Regions from separate parts of the Thioalkalivibrio sp. genome, predicted to be linked through region 2. Evidence: predicted binding sites of a transcription regulator. Region 2 holds the regulator's gene; each other region holds the start of a gene.
The links. Region 2 encodes sigma-54, which starts transcription at its own class of promoters, with help from an activator protein. Its sites were predicted from a motif close to TGGCANGNTNCNTGCTT; they were not measured.

Region 1 (7,373 bases), on a different contig from region 2:
AAGAGCCGGATCCCGGGGGCGGGCATCGTCGTCGAGCGCGGAACATCGACGCAACGGGCCGCTGCCGTTCGGCCCGGCCGGAAGGCGCTTGTCGGGGGGCGTGGCCGCTGGGGCTGATTGCGGTCGCGGCCCTCGCGCTCGGGGGCTGCAGTACCGTTCCGGAGCATCCGGCCCCGGAGCCGGAGATCTGCCAGGCATTGCTGACCGAACTCGACCACGCGATCAGCACCAGCACCCACTTCGAGCCCGGCCTGCGGCGCATCGACGGCCACCCGCTCCTGCGCACCAACCGCTTTCTCGCGAGCTTCACCTACGACGAGCTCCTTCCGAACGCCCGAACGGCCTGGCTCGGTCACGCATTCGAGCTGGGCCGGGACGCTTATGCCGTGGAATCCACGCGCCTGGACAGGGACACGCGCCAGGCCCTGGCAGACCGTCACGACTTCACGGACCTCGACTCCCGACTTTCGTCGTGTTTCCTGGCGACCTCCCCGCCCGAGGCGCTCGACACCTCGACCTACCGGGTCCCGGACAGCTACAGCTCCGCGGCCAGGATCCTGGGTTTGTATCCGGTCACCGGCCTGGTCGCACGGGGCTTCATCGCGGGCTACCGGCGCGACATGACCGCACGCTACCTGGCCGGGCGCGCAACCCGCTTCGAACGCCGGAGCGAGTACTCCGGACCGCAGGCGGCGGATCCGTCCGCGCTGCTTCCGGTCCGGCTGGATACGGACGCACTGGGTATTCCCCGGCTCTCCGCAGTCGAGCAGGATGCGCTGTTCCGTCGGTTCATGCCGCAGGTGGTCGTCGAGCAGCGCTCCGACGCGGACCGCATCGGAGCGCCTCGTCTGGACGAACAGGGGCGAATCGAGATCGACACCACACGGCCGGTGGTCTTCACCTTCCCCAGTCACACCCGCCTCGGGTCCCGCATCCTGCTCCAGCTCAACTACGCCTTCTGGTTTCCCGAGCGCCCGCCCGAGCACGGCCTGGATCTGTACGCCGGCGACCTGAGCGGCATCCTCTGGCGAGTCACACTGGATCACGAGCTGCGCCCCGTGCTCTACGACAGCATTCACCAGTGCGGCTGCTATCACAAGCTGTTCATCCCGGCGGGCAGCCGCATTGACCTCGAAGGACTGGACGGCGAGCGCCCCCTGACCTTCCCCCTGCCACCCGGTCTATCGGGAGACCGCGGCCTGCGGCTGCGGCTGGAGGCGGGCAGCCACTACATCATCGACGTCGGTGAAGCGACCCCCTCCGCGTCCACCGAGCATTACGCCCTCGAGGACTATGCATCGCAGCTGCAGTTGCCCGCGGGGGATTCCGCCCGGAGCCTGTTCGGCACGACCGGTGTCATACAGCAGTCGCAACGGCCGGAGCGCCTGCTGCTGTGGCCGCTCGGCGTTCCCTCCGCGGGCGCGATGCGTCAGCGGGGACTGCACGCGATCGCCTTCGTGGGGCGCCGGCACTTCGATGATCCAGACCTGCTCGAGGCCCTTGGCTTCACCTTCGAGCCGCGCTGAGGCGGCCGTGCCAGGTCGCGGCCAGGGCCATTCGCGACCGAGGATCGCTGCTCCGAAGGCGAATATCTGCCACCATAACGCCTTCGATGGATCCTGGCGGCATAAGGACGACGCGCGGCGATGTGGGTACACCTTATCTGGTTCGTTCTCGGCCTGACCGTACTGGTGCTGGGCGCCGAGTCCCTGGTGCGCGGAGCCGCGCGGCTGGCGGGATCCGTGGGGGTGTCGCCGCTGGTGATCGGCCTGACCGTGGTCGCGTTCGGGACGTCCACGCCGGAGATGGCGGTGGCCGTGCACGCATCCCTCGCCGGGACTCCCGACATCGCGATCGGCAACGTCATCGGCAGCAACATCGCCAACATCCTGCTGATCCTGGGCATCGCGGCCGTGATCATTCCCCTGGTGGTCAGCGAACAGGTGATCCGCCAGGAGGTCCCGGTGATGATCGCCGCAACGGTGCTGCTGCTCGTTCTGGCGATGGACGGACTCATCAGCCGGATCGATGCCGGCATCCTGTTCACGCTGGTCGTCGTCTATACGGCCTTTCTCATCCTCCAGTCCCGGCGCTCGACGCGAGCGGCCGCCACGGCACCGGAGATGGACCTGCCGCAACCGTCCCGTTGGGATCGGCACTGGGCCGTCCAGGTGCTGCTGATCGTGGTCGGGCTCGCCGCACTGGTCCTCGGTTCGCGCTGGCTGGTCGAGTCTGCGGTGGTATTCGCCCGCTTCTTCGGGATCAGCGACCTGATCGTCGGCCTGACCATCGTTGCGGTGGGCACCTCGCTGCCGGAGATCGCCACCTCCACGCTGGCGGCCTTGCGCGGGCAACGCGATATCGCGGTCGGCAGCGTGGTCGGCAGCAACCTGTTCAACATCCTCGCGGTGCTCGGCGTCACGGGTCTGGTGTCCCCATTCGGCATCCAGGTCGCGGAGGCGGCACGCAACCTCGACCTCTGGGTGATGCTCGCGGTCGCGCTGGCCTGTCTGCCGATCATGTTCACGGGACGCGAGATCTCGCGCTGGGAAGGCACGGTGTTCCTCGGCTATTACGCCGCCTATACCGGCTACCTCGTGCTCGCGGCCCAGCAGCACAGTGTGCTGCCGGCCTTTTCCCTGGTGATGCTGGGTTTCGTGTTGCCGATCACGATCCTCACCATCGTGGTGAGCCTGATCGGTCATCACCGCCGCGCCGGATACGGGCCGCGGCCGTGAACGCCCGCTGCGGGCTGCCCGGCGGACGACGGGGTATTGACGCGAACGGCGAAAGGACCGGCAGCCGGCGGCGATTTTCTGCCGCCGCGCCCAGGCCGCGGCAACGGAGAACCGCCCGATTCCCTGGAAATCCAGGCACCTGACGGCTCGAACGGAGCCTGGCACGCCCCCTGCATGCCGCCCTGTCGAAGTCGTTGTTCGCGGGGATTGGCATGCGCAGGAAACTCTATTTCGGTCTCACGCTGCTGGGCACACTGGCGGTCGCCGCGCTGCTCTGGCTGAGCCTTGGCCTGAGCGGCGTCAACCTGCCCGGCCTGGCGCTGGTGCTCGGCGGCACCTTACTGGCCTCGGTGATCGGTCATTCCCCCGGCCCGGTGCTGAGCCTGCTGCGCCGGATCCCCGTGCTGTTCCGGGAGACGCAGACCTCGACCGCCGTCGACTACAAGCCCTTCCTGCAGATCGCCGAGCGCTACCGCCGCGGCGACGTGCGCGGCGCGGAACAGGCCGCGACCGCGATCCAGGATCCGTTCCTGCGGGGCGGCACGCGCCTCGCCCTCGACCCGCACAATGGCGAGGAACTCGGACGCATGCTGCACTGGCGCATCCGGCAACAGAAGGAGGACGACCATCGCGACATCCGCATCCTGCGCACGATGGCCACCTTCGCGCCGGCCTTCGGCATGCTCGGAACGCTGTTCGGGCTCGTGGCCATGCTCGGGAGCCTCGGCCAGTCCGGCCTTGAACACATCGGCATGGCCATGGGCTTCGCGCTGATGAGTACGCTCTATGGCCTGCTGATCGCCAACCTGGTCTTCCGCCCGCTGGCGCTGAAGCTGGAGGACCGTTCGCGGCAGCAGCTTCTGCACATGAACATGCTGGTGGACGCGATCATGATGCTTTACGAACGCCAGCACCCGGTGCTGATCGGTGAATTCATGGGTGCGGCTCGACCGGAGCCGGAACCCGGGCGCGAGGCGCCGAAGGGACGGTCCATGTCGTTGCAGGGAATGCGCGCATGACGGGACGGGTGCTGCTGGAGCGCCCGGGAGGCTGGCGGGCGCGCAGTCGCCCTGCAGCGCCGGCGGTGGCCGCGCCGGCCTGGAAACGACGGGAGACCGTCGAATTCGAGGAAGCCGAGGCCGATCACGCCTCCGGCGACAGCGGCTGGACCGTCGGGTACCTGGACCTGCTCCTGCTGCTGGTCACGTTGTTCGCAGCCCTCCTGGGCGCCACCTATCTGCAGGTGAACCGGCTGAGCGCCGTGGAACCCCAAGAGATTCAGCCCCTCGCCCGTTTCGACCCTCCCGTTGCGGCGTCAGCCCGGAGCGAGCCGGATCCCGCTGTCACCCCGACGGCGGCCGGTCCGGCTGCCGGCTCCAAGGCGGAATCCGTGGCCGGGTTCGAGCCGGCGGTCTGGCACGCCGCACTGGCACCGATCCTCAGTGAAGAGGTGCCGCCCGCCCGGGCGGAACCCGTATCCGACGGCCGGGCGGACGAAGCGCCGAACGCCCCGGAGCCGGCTGCGTCCACGCCCGGGGAATCCCCGGACCCGCCGACGGTCGGGCAGCAGGGGGCGGAGCCGTCGGTGCCGCCCGCGTTCGAGGCCCTGATGGATCTGGTCGCGGCCCGCGGCGAACGAGAGGACCTGGAACTCCTGCTGGATCGGCACCAGCTTCGCCTGGAGGTCGGCGACGGCATCCTGTTCGATTCCGGTACCGCCGATCTGAACCCCACCGGAGAGGTGCTGATCGAGGACCTGGTGACGGCGCTGCAGGACGAACGGCTGAAGATCTCCCTGGAGGGACACACCGACGACATTCCGATCAGCACGCCGCGGTTTCCGTCGAACTGGGAACTTTCGTCCCTCCGGGCCACTACCGTCGCCCGGGAGCTGATCACACACGGGATCCCGCAGGAGCGCATCCGCGTGACCGGGCATGCCGACACCCGCCCCCGTGCTCCGAACGATTCCGCCGCCAATCGCGCACTGAACCGGCGCGTCAGCCTGGTCCTCGAGATGCGTGACGAACCCCCTTCCGGTTCTCTCTGAGCGCGGTTCGGCCCGACGGCCCCGGTGATTGCGCACTAACCGTCGAGATGGTGCAAAAGATTCCCCGGGACGGCGTGATTCGACCGGTCACGGCGTTGACCGGGGGTATGCTTTGCGTCACTCTCGACCGAGCGCAGGCGTTCCAGGATGAAGAGCCGGAACGATCCGCGCCCTCATGACACTAACTTCGACCGCTGACCAGGCACCGAGAACAACACAGACATGAACATCCCAACCCGCGCCGGCCTCTTCACCGCCCTCCTTGCTCTCACCTTCTCCACCTCTGCGCTCGCCCAGGGCAGCTGGACCGAGCGGCTGAAGGGGACCGTTCCCGACTTCTCCACGGAGCCCGCCGAGCCCGATGCTGCGCCGGATACGGTACCGCTCGATGCCGAACACCAGACACTGGCCGCCGGGCTGAAGGAGGCACTGGTCAAGGGGGCCCAGCGGGCCATCGAGACCGCCGGCGCGTCCGACGGTTTCATGGACAACGCGCAGATCCGGATCCCGATGCCCGGACCGCTTGATACCGCGAGCAGCCTGTTGCGCGGTGTTGGACTGGGCCGGCAGGTCGACGAGTTCGAGGAGAGCATGAACCGCGCCGCGGAGAAGGCGGCACCGCAGGCGGAAGAAATCATGCTGCAGGCGATTCGCGACATGAGCATCGAGGACGCGCGCGGCATCCTGGTCGGACCTGCCGACGGTGCCACGCGCTTCCTGCGCCGTCGCGCCGGCGAACCGATCGCCGAGGCCTTCCGGCCGATCGTCAGCGAGTCGATGCAGGAGACGGATGTGACCCGAGCCTACACCGAGCTCACCGAGCAGGCCGGCAACCGCGTTCCCGGCATTGCGGGGCTCGACGACTTCGACCTGACCGAATACGTGACGAACCAGGCGCTGGACGGCGTGTTCACGTTGCTGGCCGAAGAGGAACGCAGGATCCGCGAAAACCCGGCGGCGCGCACCACCGACCTGCTCAAGGAGGTCTTCGGAAACTGAATCCGGCTGACGAGGCCTCAGGCGTCGGCCAGTAGCTGCACGTGCAGGCGCTCACCCAGCCGTTCGCGCGCGATCTCCACCAGATGGCGATGATGCGTGAAGAACAGCACCTGCGTTCGGGTGGCCAGCTGTCCCAGCACCTCGAAACCGGCCGCTGAACGCTCGTCGTCGAAGTTGACGAACAGATCGTCGGCGACGAAGGGCAACGCCGGCGAATGCTCGAGGTAGTCCTCGATCGAAGCGACGCGCAACGCGAGGTAGAGCTGGTCGGCCGTGCCGGTACTGAGGCCGGGCACCGGAACGCTTGCGCCGCCAGGCCGCACCCCGGTCAGCTGCGGCTGGTCCCGATCGTCATAGTCCACCCGGAGCGCCGAGAACGCGCCCCCGGTCAGGCTCGCGAAGATCTCCCCTGCGCGCCGCAGCATCGGCGCCTGCTTCTCTCGCCGAAAGCGATCAATCGCCCACTTCAGCAGTTGCGCGGCGGTGCGCGCGCGCACGTAGCGCTCCGCGGTCTCGCGCATCCCGGCAAGTGCCTCCTCACGGTCCGCCGCCACCCGGGCGGCGGCATCATCGCCGCCGATCGCCGCAAAGGCCTCGCGGGCCGACGCACGGTTCTCGACCGCCGCCTCCAGACGTGCGCGCAGATGCCGCAGTTCCTGCTCGATGGCCTGCTCCCGCGCCGCCGCCCGATCCACGTCTGCATCCGCGCACTCGCGCTCCAGCTCCGCCACGGGCAGGCCATCGCCCTCCTGTTCCAGCATTCGCACGATACTGTCCAGTTCGCCGCGCAGCCGCCTGGCCCGGGTCGCCCGCTCGATGGCGGCGCGCAGATCCCCGGTGGAATCGACCCCGGCGGCCTCCATCAATCGCGTCAGGGTTGCCTGCGCCTGGCGCTGCTGGTCGCTGGTCGCGGCCATCTCCTCTTCCAGCCTGCGGACCTGCTCTGCCCGGTCCTGCTGGCGCTTGCGGGTCTCCCGTGCCGCCTCGAGCCGCCCCTCGATCTCCACCACGGCCTCCTCCGGGCCGTGCTCCGCGAGTTCCGGGGCCACCTCTTCGACGAACGCGCGGACCAGCCGCGTGAAGGCCTCGATGTCACCCTGGATCTTCTCGATCCGGTCGTGCCGCAGATTCCGGATCTGGGCGGCCAGGCTCTGCAACGCCTCGACGGTGTCCAGCTGTCGCGCGATCTCCGCGGCATCCGCGTCCGCGCGAAGACCGAGGTCGCCGATTGCGTTTTCCCAGCGCTGCTGCCAGCCGTCACGGGCCGCCTCCGCACGCTCGGCTTCACGCCGGCGTCGCTCCACCTCGTCATCGGCCGCGCGCAGGTCCTCCTCCGCACGCAGCCGCTCGCCCTCGGCCTGTTCCAGCGCGTGCAACAGATCGACGCCTCGCTGCAGCAGCACCGGCAGCGGCTGCGCCTCCGTCTCCTGCGCACGGCCGTGGCGCCTGAACTCGCCGATCAGGCCGTCGCGCGCTCGTTGTTCCTCCTTCTGCAGCGCAGCGAGACGCACGGCCGCCTCGTCCCGTGACCGGAGCAGCTGCAGCACCTCGTCCCTGGACTCCAGCCAGGCGAGCATCGCATCGGG
Region 2 (7,373 bases):
CCCCGGCTCGTAGTGCGGGTTGGGCAGGCAGCGCACGTCGAAGACGAAGTCCGCGTCCACCGGGACGCCGTGCTTGAACCCGAAGGACTGGAAGAGGAGCGACAGGTTCCCGGCCTCGTGCGTCGCCAGACGGGCCCGCACCTGCCGGGCAAGATCATGCATGGTCAGATCGCTGCTGTCGATGCTCAGGTCGGCGTTCGCGGCGATCGGCCCGAGCCACTCCCGTTCCAGTGCCAGGCCCTCGACCAGCGGCACGCCTTTGCGCGCCAGCGGGTGCCGGCGTCGCGTGTGGTGATAGCGGCGCAACAGCGCCTGGTCCGACGCGTGCAGGAAGACGACCTCCACCTGCAGCCCCTGTTGGCGCAGTCTCGCCAGATTCTCCGGCAGGCCCTGCAGCGCGTCGCGGCCACTGCGCACGTCCACCCCGACCGCCACCCTGCCATCGTTGCGGTGGCTTCCGGTACGCAGCTCCTGGATCAGGTCGTTCAGCAGGTTCAGGGGCAGATTGTCGACGCAGAAGAAGCCCTCGTCCTCGAGCGTGTGCAGGGCCACCGTCTTGCCCGAGCCGGAGAGGCCGCTGAGCAGCAGCAGCCGCATGGTCAGCCCTGGTTCCCTTGCGCGGCCGCGGGTTCCGACTCCAGACGGTTGCGCAGCCGCGTGCGCAGATCGTCCCCGGCCGCGTATCCCTGCAGCCGCAGCAGATGGGCACGGACCGCCGCCTCGATCATCACCGCGATGTTGCGTCCCGGGGCGACCGGAAGGCTGACGACCGGGATCCTCAGGCCGAGCACATCCTCCTCTCCGCGGCAGCCGTTCATGCGGTCGTCCGGCAGGGTGGTGTGCTGGTCCCAGTCGCGCAGGTCGATGATCAGGCGCAGGTACTTGCCGCGCTTGATCGCGGAATCTCCGTACATCGCCCGGATGTTCAGGACCCCGAGACCGCGCACCTCCAGCAGGTCGCGCAGCAGCGGGGGGCAGGTGCCACGGATGATGTCCGGTGCGATGCGGGCGAACTCCGGGGCATCGTCGGCGATCAGCCGATGGCCGCGGCTCACGAGTTCCAGTGCGACCTCGCTCTTCCCGACGCTGGATTCGCCGCTGATCAGCACGCCGGCCCCGAGGATCTCCATGAAAACGCCGTGGCGGACCACGGAGCGCGCCAGCCGGTGCTGAAGAAAATAGCGCAGCAGTCCGATCAGCTCGTGGCTTCCGATATGCGTGCAGAGGACCGCGGGCAGGGGATTTCCGCACTTCGGCGGCAGGCTCTCGAACGGGCAGGTGCCCTCGGCGAAGACCACGGCCACCGTGCCGGTCGCGGCGAGATCCAGGATCAGGCACTCGTGCTCGGCCGGTTTCAGCGTCTCGATATGGCGGGCCTCGAGATCGCCAATCACCTGGATGCGGTTGGGCCGGATCATGTTGAAGTGACCGGCCATCGGCAGATCGGCGTCGTCTGCCTCGTGCAGGATCCGGTCGTGCGCTTCGGCCTCGCCATGGACGTACACCAGCCCGGTGCGCGGCCCGAGGGCGGCGACCAGCTCGGCGAGACTGAGGCTTTCAGCCATCGCGGAAGGCGGTGCGGGCGGCCAGGTGCAGGGCGGGGGTGTCGGCGCTGCGCCGGAGCGCGGCGATATTGTCGGGCTGGGACAGGACGCGTGCCAGCTGCGCCAGCAGATCCAGGTGTTCGCCGGTGGATTCCTCCGGCACGATCAGCGCGATCAGGATGTCGACCGGTTCATGGTCGATGGCCTCGAAGTCCACACCCTGCTCCAGCCGCAGCACCGCGACTCTGGGGTTGTCGATCTCGGCCATGCGCCCGTGGGGAATGGCCACGCCATGGCCGAGACCGGTGGAGCCGAGCCGCTCCCGTGCCGAGAGGGCATCGAAGATCAGGCTGGCCGAGGGAACGGCGTCACCCCTGGCCAGGAGTTCACCGAGCCGTTCCAGCGCGCGTTTCTTGCTGGTGATGTCGGCGTCCAGGCAAACCCGGTCCTCCCGGACAAGATCGGCAATCTGCATTGCTCAGGCGATTTGCTGTCGGTTGAGCTGCACGCCTTCGGCGCGGTGATGATCCTTTATCTTCTCCTTGTGCTTGATCAGCTGCCGGTCGGTCTTGTCGATCAGGCCGTCGATCGCGGCGTACATGTCCGCGTGCGTCGCATAGGCATGGATGTGGTTGCCGCTGACCTGAAGGTTGGCCTCCGCCTTGTTATGGTTCTTCTCCACCGTGAGCACGACATGGATGTCGATCACCTGGTCGAAGTGCCGTTCCAGGCGACCGAACTTGTCCTGAACGTAGTCACGCAGTGGATCGGTGATGTCGACGTGATGACCGGTCAGATTGATCTGCATACTCAAACTCCTTGCATTGGTGGGCCGCGAGGTTCAGAGCAGCTGCCGGCGTTCGCTGGACGGCGGCAGGTTCATCGCCTCGCGGTATTTGGCCACGGTGCGCCGGGCCACGTTGATGCCTCGGTCGGAGAGGACCTGGGCGAGTCGGGAGTCGCTCATGGGCCGGTTGGGCGGTTCCTCGCTGATCAGTTTGCGGATCATCGCACGGATCGCGGTGGCGGAACATTCACCGCCGTCGCTGGTGCCCACGTGGCTGGAGAAGAAGTACTTGAACTCGAACACGCCGCGCGGGGTATGCATGAATTTCTGGGTCGTCACCCGCGAGATGGTCGATTCGTGCAGGTCCAGCGCCTCGGCAATATCGCGCAGGATCAGCGGCTGCATCGCCACCTCGCCCTTCTCGAGGAATCCGGTCTGCCGGTCCACGATCGCCCGCGCCACGCGCAGCAGGGTCTCGTTGCGGCTGTGCAGGCTCTTCAGGAACCAGCGCGCCTCCTGCAGCTGATTGCGCATGAAGGCGCTGTCGCGCGCATCACTGACCCTCCGGACCATGCCCGCGTAGAGGCTGTTGATCCGGATGCGCGGCGCGATCTCCGGGTTCAGGTCGACCCGCCAGCCCTCGCGGTCCCGGCGCACATAGACGTCCGGGGTCACGTATTCCGGCGCCTGGTCGCTGATCTGGCTGCCGGGCCGCGGATTCAGCGTGCGGACGAGCTCCATCGCGCGCGCGAGGGTCGTCTCGTCCAGCCCGAGTTCCCGCTGGAGCGTGCGGAAGTCATGCCTGCCGAGACTCTCCATTCCCGCATCGATCACCCGAAGGGCGGTGTCGCGCAGCGGCGTGCCCTCCGGCAGCACGCGCAGCTGGAGCAACAGACACTCGCGTAGATCGCGCGCACCGACGCCGACCGGATCGCACTGCTGGATCCAGTGCAGGACCGCCTCGATTTCGTCGAGGCCGACGGTCTCCTCGCCCCCAAGGATTTCCTGAAGGGTCTCGAGGTCGGTCTCGAGGTAGCCGTCCGCGTTGATGCTGTCGATCAGCGTCGCCCCGATGTGCCGGTCCTGTTCGTTCAGCGGGCCCAGGTGCAGCTGCCACAGCAGGTGCTCGTGCAGGCCACCCTCGCTGCCCGCCTGGTTCTCGAAGGGGTCGCGGTCATCGACCCCGACGCCCTGCGAGCCCGGGCCCTGGGCGTACGGCTCGTCACCCCAGTCCTCGGCGGATGCCTCCGTGTCCGGGCTGTTGTCGGCGGGTTCCGCTTCCGGCTGGGCCTCGGCTGGCTCACCGGACGCCTCTTCGGGGGGCGTGTCCTCGGCGAGCTCGAGCATCGGATTGCTCTCGAGCGCCTGCTGCACTTCCAGCTGCAGTTCGATCGTCGACAGCTGCAGGAGGCGGATGGCCTGCTGCAGCTGCGGGGTCATGGTCAGGTGCTGACCGAGCTGCAGATTGAGCGAAGACTTCAGCATGCGGCGGGCAGGGACGCGAAATGATTCATCATGACTTCATGTTACTGCCTGTGCCCGGTTTTTTGCAGCCTTTTGGTGCAGGGCCACGGCGCGCGGCCGGAGGCGGGCCGCCCCTGCCGGGGGCTACGGCGCGGATGGCATGCATCAGAGACGGAAATGCTCACCGAGATAAACCGTCCGCACGCGCTGGTCGGCGAGCAGCTCGGGTGGCGTCCCCTCGCTGAGCAGGCGGCCCTCGCTGAGGATGTAGGCCCGGTCACAGATGCCCAGTGTCTCGCGCACGTTGTGGTCCGAGATCAGCACCCCGATGCCCCGTTGTTTCAGGTGGGCGATCACCTCCTGAATCTCCACCACCGAGATCGGGTCCACGCCCGCGAACGGTTCGTCGAGGCAGACGAACTGCGGGTTGCCCGCCAGCGCGCGGGCAATCTCGGCGCGCCGCCGCTCGCCGCCGGACAGCGCGATCCCCGCGCTGTCGCGCACCGTATTCAGCTGGAATTCCTCGATCAGTGCGTCCCCGATCTCCCGGCGTCCGGCCGCATCGAGGTCCCGGCGCAACTCGAGCACGGCCTGCAGGTTCTGCCAGACCGTCAGACGGCGGAAGATCGATGCCTCCTGGGGCAGGTAACCGATTCCGAGTCGCGCGCGCAGATGGACCGGCGCGCGCGTGAGCTCGCGGCCGGCCAGCATGATGCGGCCCGCGTCCGCCTGTATCAGTCCCACCAGGATGTAGAAGCAGGTGGTCTTGCCGGCACCGTTCGGTCCCAGCAGACCGACCACCTCGCCCCGGGCGACGTCGACGTCGGCCCCGTCCAGCACCGTGCGCGTGCCGTAGCGTTTGGTCAGCGCGATGCCCACCAGACGATCATCCGGGGCCGGCTCCGCGCGGGCCGTGCCGCTGGGATCCGCGGCGGCCGTCATTCGGCTTCCGGCTGGATGGTGATCCGGACGCGCTCTTCCGGCGTGCCTTCGATGCGGATGACATCCTGTGCGAGGTCGTAACGGATCCGCTCGCCGCGTGCGTCCTCCGTCAAGGTCTGCACCCGCGCCTCGCCCAGCAGCACCAGCACCTCGTCTTCGAGGTGATATTCCATCTCCAGGGATGTCGCGACCCGCGGCTGGTTGTCGGCGTCGGGCGCCTCTGCGCGCACCGGCTTGCCCTGGGCCTCCATTCGGGTCGGGCGCCGGTCCGGAGCGTGGATCACGATACGGTCCGCCCACAGCGTCATGTCACCGTGGGTGACGACGACGTCGCCGGTGTAGGTGCCGATTCCGCGCCGTTCGTCCATCTCGGCGCTGTCGGCGGTGATCTGCACCGGCAGCGTCGGCGTCTGGGCGGCGAGGATCGCAGGCAGGCAGGCCAGAAGCAGGCCACGCAGCGCGCCGGCGGCGATGCGCAGCGGCAATGTCCGTTGGTTCATTGCGGATCTTCCTCTGTCTCCTGAGGAGCATAGACGGTCTCGACCTCGTTCCGGAGCTCGATGATGTCGGCCTGCACGTCGGCATGCATCCCGATGCCGGTCATGAACAGCCCGGGGCGGAGCACCGTCGCCCGAGCGTTGGTCATCACCTCGCGGGTTCCGGTCAGGATGGTCACGTCCGCCGTTTCGATCTCGGTCCGCGGGTTCGCTGGCCCGGGCAACTGGACGCCCTCGGTGATCCCGACCGTTTCCAGCCGCTCTTCCGCCGGATCATGCACCGCCGCCGGCGCGGTCCAGATCCAGTCCACGCGGCCCTCGGTCAGCAGCTCCAGCCGGGGCTCCTGCGCACGCTGGATTCCAAGGTCCTGGAACTGCTGCATGCGCTCCCCCTTCAGCACATGCGTGACTGTGCCCTCCGCGTCGGTGATGCGCAGCGTGAACCCGAGGATGTCGAACTGGGGGTCCGGTTCCACGGCCGCAGGCGACGCTGGAACGGCTGCCGCCGCGACTGCCAGAAGCAGTGCAGCGGCGCGCACCGGGCCGCGCGTCCGGGGTGCCGGAAGCGGTCGGCGGCCGCCGTTACGTGTCGAGATAGGCACGGAGGATGTCCTCCAGCCGGCCCTGCGCGGCGAGCAGGGTCTCGCAGACCTCGCGGACGGCACCGCGGCCGCCCCGCTCGCAGGTGTGCCAGTCGGCGTGTTCGAGGACCAGCGGGTGCGCATCGGCGACCGCGATGCCGAGCGCAACCCGGCGCATGGCGGGCAGATCGACGACGTCGTCTCCGACGAAGGCGCTCTGTTCCGGTCCAAAACCGGTCTGTCCGAGGAGTTCCTCGAGCGCCTCGCCCTTGTCCCGGCGTCCCTGCAGCAGGTGCCTTACTCCGAGATCGCGCATGCGGTGCAGCACCACCTCGGAGTTGCGTCCGGTCAGGATTGCCAGCTCCAGACCGCCCTGCTGGGCCATCCGGATGCCGTGGCCGTCGCGGCTGTGAAAGGCCTTGTACTGTTCTCCGCCGTCCCCGAGAAACAGGCTGCCATCGGTCAGCACTCCGTCCACGTCGAGGATCAGGAGGCGGATCTGCCGTTGCCGTTGCAGCAGGATTCCGGACTCCAGCGGCATCAGGCCACCCCGGCCCGGAGCAGATCGTGCATGTTCAGTGCGCCGACCAGGTGCAACGCGTCGTCCACGATCGGCAGGGCGTTGATCCGGCGGCTCTCCATCAGCTCGAGGGCCTCGACCGCGAGCCACTGTGCCCGTCCGGTGAAACCGTCCCGGGTCATGGCCTCACCGATGGTCAGGCGGTGCAGGTCCAGGCCACGGTCGAGCGTGCGGCGCAGGTCGCCATCGGTGAAGACGCCTTCCACCCGACCCGAGTCGTCGCAGACGACCACCATGCCCAGCCCCTTGCGCGAGATCTCGAGCAGGGCATCGCGAAGCAGGGCGGTGGCATGAATGCAGGGCACCGCGTCTCCGGTGCGCATGATGTCGCCGACGTGGATCAGCAGCCGTCGCCCCAGCCGGCCGCCCGGGTGCGAGCGGGCGAAATCGTTCGCGGTGAATCCCCTCGCGTCGAGGACCGCCACCGCCAGCGCGTCACCCATCACCAGTGCCGCGGTGGTGCTCGAAGTGGGCGCCAGGCCGAGCGGACAGGCCTCCCGGGCCACACTGACGTCCAGGTGCACCGTGGCCTCGCGCGCCAGACGCGATCCCGGGTTGCCGGTCAGCGCGATCAGCGGCACCCCCAGGCGGCGGATGATCGGAAGGATGAGCAGCAGTTCGTCCGTCTCGCCGGAGTTGGACAGCGCGATCACGGTGTCGTCCCGGGTGATCATTCCCAGGTCGCCGTGGCTCGCCTCGCCGGGATGGACGAAGAATGCCGGCGTGCCGGTGGAGGCCAGCGTCGCCGCGAACTTGCCGCCGATGTGCCCGGACTTGCCCATGCCGGTCACCACCACGCGCCCGCGGCAATCCAGCACATGCTCGCAGGCGCGGAGGAAATCTGCGTCGACCCGATGCGCCAGGGCGCCGATCGCCTCGGCCTCGGTCGCGATCACCGCCAGCGCGAGATTGCGGGTGTTTTCGGAATCCAGGTGCGTGCGGGGAGCGTCCATCAGTCGGTGTCCGGGCCGGTCATGC
Region 3 (7,373 bases), on a different contig from region 2:
TGTCCAGCTGTGGTTCCGCATCCTCGCCCCGGTGGGCCAGCGGCAGGTACCAGCCGTTCCCGGGCTCGACGGCAAAGGACAGGCCGACCAGCCGGGCCTGCATGTATTCGAGGCTGGTGGTCTCGGTGTCGAAGGCCACCAGTTCGGCCGCCTCCAGCCGTTCCAGCAGCGCATCCAGGGCCTCCGCGCTGCGCACGACGTGGTATTCGGCGCCGGGCACGCCGCCGACCGCGCCCCCGACGCCCTGATTCTCGGCGCCGGCGGGCTCGAGTTCGTCGAGCCAGCGTCGGAACCCGAAGCGGGTGAGGAGTTCGCGCAGGCGCTCGGTATCGGGCTCGGCCAGGGTCAGCTCGTGCTCGTCGATCCCGAGGTCCACGTCACGCCGCACGGTGACCAGCTCGCGCGACAGCGGCAGCTGCTCGCTTGCCGCGCGGAGATTCTCACCGACCCTGCCGCCGATCGCCTCGGCATTCGCCAGCACCGCGTCCAGGCTACCGTACTGGCCGATCCACTTCGCGGCGGTCTTCGGACCGACCTTGTCCACGCCGGGCACGTTGTCGACGCTGTCACCGACCAGGCTCAGGTAATCCACGATCTGCTCCGGTCCCACCCCGAACTTCTGGCGGACCCCTTCCGGATCGAGCACGGTGCCGGTCATTGTGTTGACCAGTGTCACACCGTCGTCGACCAGTTGCGCGAGGTCCTTGTCGCCGGTGGAGATCACCACCGGCTCCCGCCGCTCCCGCGCCTGCTCGGCCAGTGTCGCGATCACGTCGTCGGCCTCCACGCCGGGGATGCACAGCAGCGGCAGCCCCATGGCCCGGATCAGCTCGTGCAGGGGCTCGACCTGCACGGACAGCTCCTCCGGCATCGGCGGGCGGTTGGCCTTGTAGGCCTCGTACAGGTCGTCGCGAAAGGTCCTGCCGGGGGCGTCGAAGACCACGGCCATGCGCCGCGGCGCGTAGTCCGCGCGCAGCTTGCGCAGCATGTTCACGACCCCGTAGAGGGCACCGGTGGGCTGGCCGTCGGCCGCCGTCAGCGGCGGCAGCGCATGAAAGGCGCGATACAGGTAGGACGAACCATCCACCAGCACCAGTGGGGCTTCATCGCTCATGCGGGCAGTTGCGGTTGGGATGGCCGGCCAGTGTACTGCGCGGCCGCAGGGGCCGCGAATCCGTGCCGCCTCCGCGGGGCTGTTCGCGATGGCCCGGCAGGGTTACGCTAAGGGGCATGGCAACACCAGACACCCGGAGAGGCGATGGACGGTCGCATCGCTCCCTGATCACTCCCACTCCGCGATCCCTGTGTTTCGGGCCACAGCGGGGGGATGCCGAGCGCGCCGGGCGCGTGCTCAGGTTGCGGCGATGAGCCAGGACCACGACCCCCGAAAGGACTGGCGCGAGCGGGGTGACCACCCCGGGCTCGCACCGATCGACGACTCCGAGCTGACCCGCGAGAGCTGGAAGATCTTCCAGATCATGGCCGAGTTCGTCGAGGGCTTCGAGCGGCTGGCGCGCATCAAGCCGTCGGTCAGCGTGTTCGGCTCCGCACGGATTCCGCCCGGCCACCCCGACTACGAGCTCGCCGAGGAACTGGCCCGGCAGCTGTCGAATGCCGGCTTCGCGGTGGTCAGCGGCGGCGGGCCCGGCATCATGGAGGCGGCTAACAAGGGCGCCTTCTCGGGCAAGTCGCCGAGCATCGGGCTGAACATCCAGCTGCCCCACGAGCAGCTTGCGAACGACTACCAGGACATCGGGCTCGGCTTCCGGCACTTCTTCGCACGCAAGGTGATGTTCGTGAAATACGCGTCGGCCTACGTGGTGCTGCCGGGCGGCTTTGGCACCCTGGACGAGCTCGCCGAGATCCTGACGCTGGTGCAGACCGGAAAGTCCCGGCGCATCCCGATCGTGCTGGTGGGCAGCAGCTACTGGCGCGGCCTGCTGGACTGGTTCGAGAACACGCTGGTTGAGCGCCGCACGATCTCGCGCAAGGATCTGCAGCTATACTCGCTGGTGGACACCCCGGAGGCGGCCGTTGACGCGATCTTCGAGTATTACGAAACGCGCAGCTTCGAACCGTCGGCCGAGGAAAAGCAACGCCTGATGGAGCTCTAGCGCCGCATGCGGACAAGACAGGACAGCCCGGCATGACCGCGGAGGCCACTGCCCTCGGGCACCGCAGCACCGGCTCCACGCAACGGTTTGCACGGGGGCCGACCCCGGCCCTGCGCGCCCGCTGCCAGTGCCGGCGCTGGATCGTGGGCACTGCCCTGTTCGCGCTGATGGCCGCAGCCGGCGCCCAGCCCCGGGACTGGCCCGATGCGCCGCCACCCCCCGAGATCGACGAGGATGCGCCGCCGCCGGTAATGGACGAGCGGGCGCGCCAGCTGCAGATGCTCGAGGAGGCCGACATCACGCTGATCGAGCGGCCGGATGGCCTCATCCGCGAATACCGGGTGGCAGGACGCCTGTTTCTGGTGGAGGTGGTGCCGCGGATGGGGCGCCCCTACTATCTCGTCGATACCACCGGCGATGGCATGCTGGACACCCGCCGGCGCGGGCTCGGGCCGGATTTCGTTCCTCCACAGTGGATCCTGTTCCAATGGTGACCGGAAAACGCTCAAAGATTCGACCTTCCGCGGCAGCCACGGCGATACTGCTGCTGGCCCTGGCCACGCTCGCTGCCGCCAACGCCACAGGGATCTATCGCTGGGTGGACGCGGAAGGCACTGTTCACTTCGGGGACAGCCCGCCCGCAGAGCGTGGCGCGGAGCCGGTCGAGATTCGCCCGTCGGCGGGCGATGCCCCACAGGCCGACGAAGCCGAGTCCGTCCCGGGGCAGCCGATGGCACCGGATGCGGAGACCGGGCCTGGCGAAGAAGCGGCGGACGACTGAGACGACCATCCCGGGCATGCGGACGCAGATTCCGCAATGCTGAGCACCAATTTGGTGCGCATGGGCAATATCCGCACCAGTTTGGTGCTATGCTTTGCCCGACATGAGCCTCACGCCCGTTTGGCAGTCCTGTTCGCGCGCGGCGCCCGCGCCTGCGCGCCCTGGCCCCTGGAGGAGTGCGCGCCGCGCGCGAATGATCGTCCCACGGCGTTGTGGCGGAATCGGCAGGGCGTTCTGCAACGGCGGAGCATCCCCGATCATCCGGTTGGCGATCAACCAGTATGACGTGCGAATGGGGCCGTACCATGGGGCCGAGTCGCCAGCGGCCGGCACGCTGGCGCAATTCCTGCTTTCGGCCCGTCGATGACCGTCAATTCCCTGCCGGCCCCGACGAGCCCGGTCCCCTGCCAGTGGCTGGATGAACTCTCCACCGCGGTACTGGTGACCGACGGGCAGCTTCGTCTGCTCGCGGTCAACAGTGCCGCGGAGATGCTGCTCGGTCTGAGCCGCGATCGGGTGGTCGGGGGGTCGCTGGGACACTGGCTGCCCCTGGACCGCAATCTCGCGAACCAGCTCGAGCGGGTGCTCGACGAGGGGCAGCCCGTCTCGCTGCGGGGACGCAGGCTGCGGCCGCTGCGCGCACCCGAATTCCTGGCCGACCTGATGATCTCGCCGCTGCAGGAGGAGGATTCGGGCGGGCGGCTGCTGGTGGAGCTCACGGCCATCGATCGCCACCAGCGCATCACGCGCGAGGATCAGCTGCGCCAGCAGCAGGCCATCACCCGCGCGGTGACCCGCGGCCTGGCCCACGAGATCAAGAACCCGCTGGGTGGCCTGCGGGGTGCCGCGCAGCTGCTGGCGAGCGAACTGGACGATCCCTCGCTCCACGAATACACACGGATCATCATCCGCGAGGCCGACCGGCTGCGCAGCCTGGTGGATCGCATGCTCGGGCCCAGCAACATGCCGCGGCGCGAGCGGGTGAACGCTCACGAGGTGATGGAGCACGTCCGCGGACTGGTCAGCGTGCAGCTGCCGCTGGGCCTGAAGATCAACGCCGACTATGACCCCAGCATCCCGGACCTGCTGGTCGATCGCGACATGCTGGTGCAGGCCCTGCTCAACGTGGTGCAGAACGCGATCCAGGCCCTCGGTGACCACGGCGAGATCTGGCTGATGTCACGGATCCTGCGTCAGTACACCATCTCCGGACAGCGTCACCGCCTGGTCGCCCTCCTGCGGGTGCGCGACAACGGGCCGGGGATCCCGGAGGAGATCCGCGAGCGCATCTTCTTTCCCATGGTGACCGGCCGGGCATCGGGCACCGGCCTCGGTCTTCCGATCGCACAGAGCCTGATGCAGCTCAACCACGGCCTGATCGAGTGCCACTCCCGCCCGGGCCGCACCGATTTCGACGTGCTGCTGCCGCTGGAGGGCGCGCCATGAACGCCAACATATGGGTCATCGACGACGACGATTCGATTCGCTGGGTCCTGGAGCGGGCCCTGGACCGCGCCGGGCTGGAGGTCCGCGGCTTCGAATCGGCCGACTCGGCCTGGAGCGCGCTGGAGGCAGGCGACAATCCCGACACGATACTCGCGGACGTGCGCATGCCGGGCCTGAACGGGCTGGACTTCCTCGCACGGCTGCGCGAACAGCCGGATCCGCCGCCGGTAATCATCATGACCGCGTTCTCGGACCTCGAAAGCGCGGTCTCCGCCTACCAGACCGGTGCCTTCGAGTACCTCCCCAAACCCTTCGATCTCGAGGAGGCGGTCGGGCTCGTGCAGCGCGCGCTCCAGGCCCGGCGGGAGAGCCTGTCGTCGGGCAGCGTTGCCGACCGCGCCGCGGCCACGGCCCTGATCGGCGAGGCACCGGCGATGCAGGAGCTGTTCCGCGCGATCGGGCGGCTCTCGCGCTCCAACATCACCGTGCTGGTGAACGGCGAGTCCGGCACCGGCAAGGAGCTGGTCGCCCGCGCATTGCACCAGCACAGCCCGCGGTCCAGCCAGCCGCTGATCGCACTGAACACGGCCGCGATCCCGAAGGATCTGCTGGAGAGCGAGCTCTTCGGACACGAGCGGGGCGCCTTCACCGGCGCCAGCCAGGGCCGCAAGGGCCGGTTCGAGCAGGCCGACGGCGGCACCCTCTTCCTGGACGAGATCGGCGACATGCCCTTCGACCTCCAGACGCGCCTGCTGCGGGTGCTCTCGGACGGCACCTTTTACCGGGTCGGCGGCCATACGCCGATCCGCGTGGACGTGCGCATCATCGCCGCCACGCACCAGAACCTCGAGGACCGCGTTGCGGCCGGGCTGTTCCGCGAGGACCTGTTCCACCGCCTGAACGTGATCCGCATCCAGGTGCCGGCGCTGCGCGACCGACCGGAGGACATTCCGCTGCTGACCCGTCACTTCATGCAGGAGGCCGCGCGCGACCTGGGCGTCGATGCCAAGGTGATGCGCCCGGAGGTGATGGCCGAGCTCCAGACGATGCGCTGGCCGGGCAATGTGCGGCAGCTGGAGAACACCTGCCGGTGGCTGACCGTGATGGCCTCGGGCCGTGAGGTGCATCTCGAGGACCTGCCCCCGGAACTGCGGAGTCAGCCTGCGCAGTCCGCCTCGGCGCAGGAGGGTCCGGCCCGGCCGGGCCGCGACTGGACCAGCGACCTCGCCGAGCGGGCGCGGGCTCATTGGCGCGGGGGCTCCCGCGATCTGCTGTCCGTGGTGCAGCCGCAATTCGAGCGGACCCTGATCCTGGAGGCGCTGAGGATGACCGACGGCCACCGGCAGCAGGCCGCCGCGCTGCTCGGGTGGGGCCGCAACACCCTCACCCGCAAGATCCAGGAACTGGGCCTCGATCAGCCCGGCACCAACCAGCCGGACGTACACTGACGATCGTCGCGATCCGCGCCGCCCCGAGCGATGAAGGCCCCCTCCCCCCGCTTGCGGGGAGGGGGTGCGGGACGCTCGCGCTAATCCGAGACAGGCGGAAGATCGCAGGCGGAGATGTGGCCGTGCAGGCGCAGGGTGCCGGTGAGGTCGCTGATGCGGGCGATCCCGTGGCGGTCGAGGTAGCCGCTCATGCCGTCCAGGATCTTGGGCAGGCACAGCGGATCGTAGAACAGGCCCGTGCCCACACCCACCGCGCTGGCGCCGGCAATCAGGAACTCCAGCGCATCGCGCGCATTCAGCACGCCGCCCTGCCCGATGATCGGGATCCCGTGCGGACCCGCGACCTGGTGCACCTGGTGCACCTTCAGCAGCGCGATCGGCTTGATCGCCGGGCCGGAGAGCCCGCCCTGGTTGTTGCCGATCACCGCCTCGCGCCGCTCCACGTCCACCGCCATCCCCATCAGGGTGTTGATCACCGCAAAGCCGTCGGTGCCGGCCTCGATGCACCGGCGCGCGTTCTCGGCGATATCGGTCTGGTTCGGCGACAGCTTGGTGATGATCGGCTTCGAGGTCACCGACCGGCAGGCCTCCACCACCCGCGCCGACATGTCCGGGTCGTTGCCGAAGGCGACGCCGCCCTCCTTCACGTTGGGGCAGGAGATGTTGATCTCGATCGCATCGATCGGCGAGTCGTCGAAGCGGCGGGTGACCGCAATGTACTCCTCGATCGTGGAGCCGGAGACATTCGCGATGAACCGCGTCTCGGAGAAGTCCAGGGTCGGCAGGATCGCGTCCACCACGTGCCCCACGCCCGGATTCTGCAGGCCGATCGCGTTAAGCATGCCGTCCGGCGTCTCGTAGACCCGGTGCGGCGGGTTCCCCAGGCGCGCGTCGCCGGTCGTGCCCTTCAGGCAGATCGCGCCGGCGTCGCGGTTGGAAAATCCCGCAACCCGCGTATATTCCTCCCCGAATCCGACACACCCCGACAGCAGCACCAGCGGAGTGTTGAACGGCAGCCCGCAGAACGAGATCTGCAGGCGCGGATCAGCGGGATGTTCAGCCATGTTGCATGTCGTCCTCTATGAACCGGAGATCCCGCCGAACACCGGCAACATCATCCGTCTTGCCGCGAACACCGGTGCCCGGCTGCACCTGATCCACCCGCTGGGTTTCGCGCTCGAGGAACGCAGGCTGCGCCGGGCGGGGCTCGATTATCACGAGTTCGCCGAGATCCGGGAGTATGCCAGCCTGGACGCCTGCCTGGAATCGGCGCCGATCAGCCGGCTCTTTGCGCTGACCACGCGGGCGGCCCGTCCGCACAGCGATCCGGCCTTTGCATCCGGCGATGCCTTCCTGTTCGGGCCGGAGACGCGCGGGCTTCCGCAGGCGGTGCTCGAGCGCCTGCCGCCCGAACAGCGGCTGCGGATTCCGATGCTGCCCGGCAGCCGCAGCCTGAACCTCTCCAACGCGGCGGCGGTGGTGGTGTACGAGGCGTGGCGGCAGATGGGCTACCGCGGCGGGGCGTGAAGGCGTGGGTCGGTGGGCCCGCTGCGCTTGGCCCACCCTACGAAGCTGGTCGCGACA

Region 1: the regulator sigma-54 is predicted to act here: its motif matches at 2,898-2,914, upstream of ACESMN_RS02865 (motility protein A).
Region 3: the regulator sigma-54 is predicted to act here: its motif matches at 3,231-3,247, upstream of glnL (nitrogen regulation protein NR(II)).

Annotation. Positions count from the first base shown of each region.
Region 1 covers NZ_JAWLHP010000009.1:34,729-42,101, forward strand. The annotation lists gene ACESMN_RS02855 (hypothetical protein) at 1-1,526, shown strand, start outside; gene ACESMN_RS02860 (calcium/sodium antiporter) at 1,647-2,738, shown strand; gene ACESMN_RS02865 (motility protein A) at 2,951-3,757, shown strand; gene ACESMN_RS02870 (OmpA family protein) at 3,754-4,788, shown strand; gene ACESMN_RS02875 (DUF4197 domain-containing protein) at 5,011-5,787, shown strand; gene ACESMN_RS02880 (ATP-binding protein) at 5,805-7,373, opposite strand, start outside.
Region 2 covers NZ_JAWLHP010000023.1:20,305-27,677, reverse strand. The annotation lists gene rapZ (RNase adapter RapZ) at 1-597, opposite strand, end outside; gene hprK (HPr(Ser) kinase/phosphatase) at 600-1,565, opposite strand; gene ACESMN_RS06170 (PTS sugar transporter subunit IIA) at 1,558-2,019, opposite strand; gene hpf (ribosome hibernation-promoting factor, HPF/YfiA family) at 2,023-2,352, opposite strand; gene ACESMN_RS06160 (RNA polymerase factor sigma-54) at 2,386-3,771, opposite strand; gene lptB (LPS export ABC transporter ATP-binding protein) at 3,961-4,737, opposite strand; gene lptA (lipopolysaccharide transport periplasmic protein LptA) at 4,734-5,237, opposite strand; gene lptC (LPS export ABC transporter periplasmic protein LptC) at 5,234-5,836, opposite strand; gene ACESMN_RS06140 (KdsC family phosphatase) at 5,817-6,356, opposite strand; gene ACESMN_RS06135 (KpsF/GutQ family sugar-phosphate isomerase) at 6,356-7,348, opposite strand.
Region 3 covers NZ_JAWLHP010000080.1:2,159-9,531, forward strand. The annotation lists gene polA (DNA polymerase I) at 1-1,114, opposite strand, end outside; gene ACESMN_RS12375 (TIGR00730 family Rossman fold protein) at 1,365-2,114, shown strand; gene ACESMN_RS12380 (DUF2782 domain-containing protein) at 2,282-2,608, shown strand; gene ACESMN_RS12385 (DUF4124 domain-containing protein) at 2,602-2,895, shown strand; gene glnL (nitrogen regulation protein NR(II)) at 3,259-4,341, shown strand; gene ntrC (nitrogen regulation protein NR(I)) at 4,338-5,789, shown strand; gene ACESMN_RS12400 (dihydroorotate dehydrogenase) at 5,870-6,853, opposite strand; gene trmL (tRNA (uridine(34)/cytosine(34)/5-carboxymethylaminomethyluridine(34)-2'-O)-methyltransferase TrmL) at 6,852-7,316, shown strand.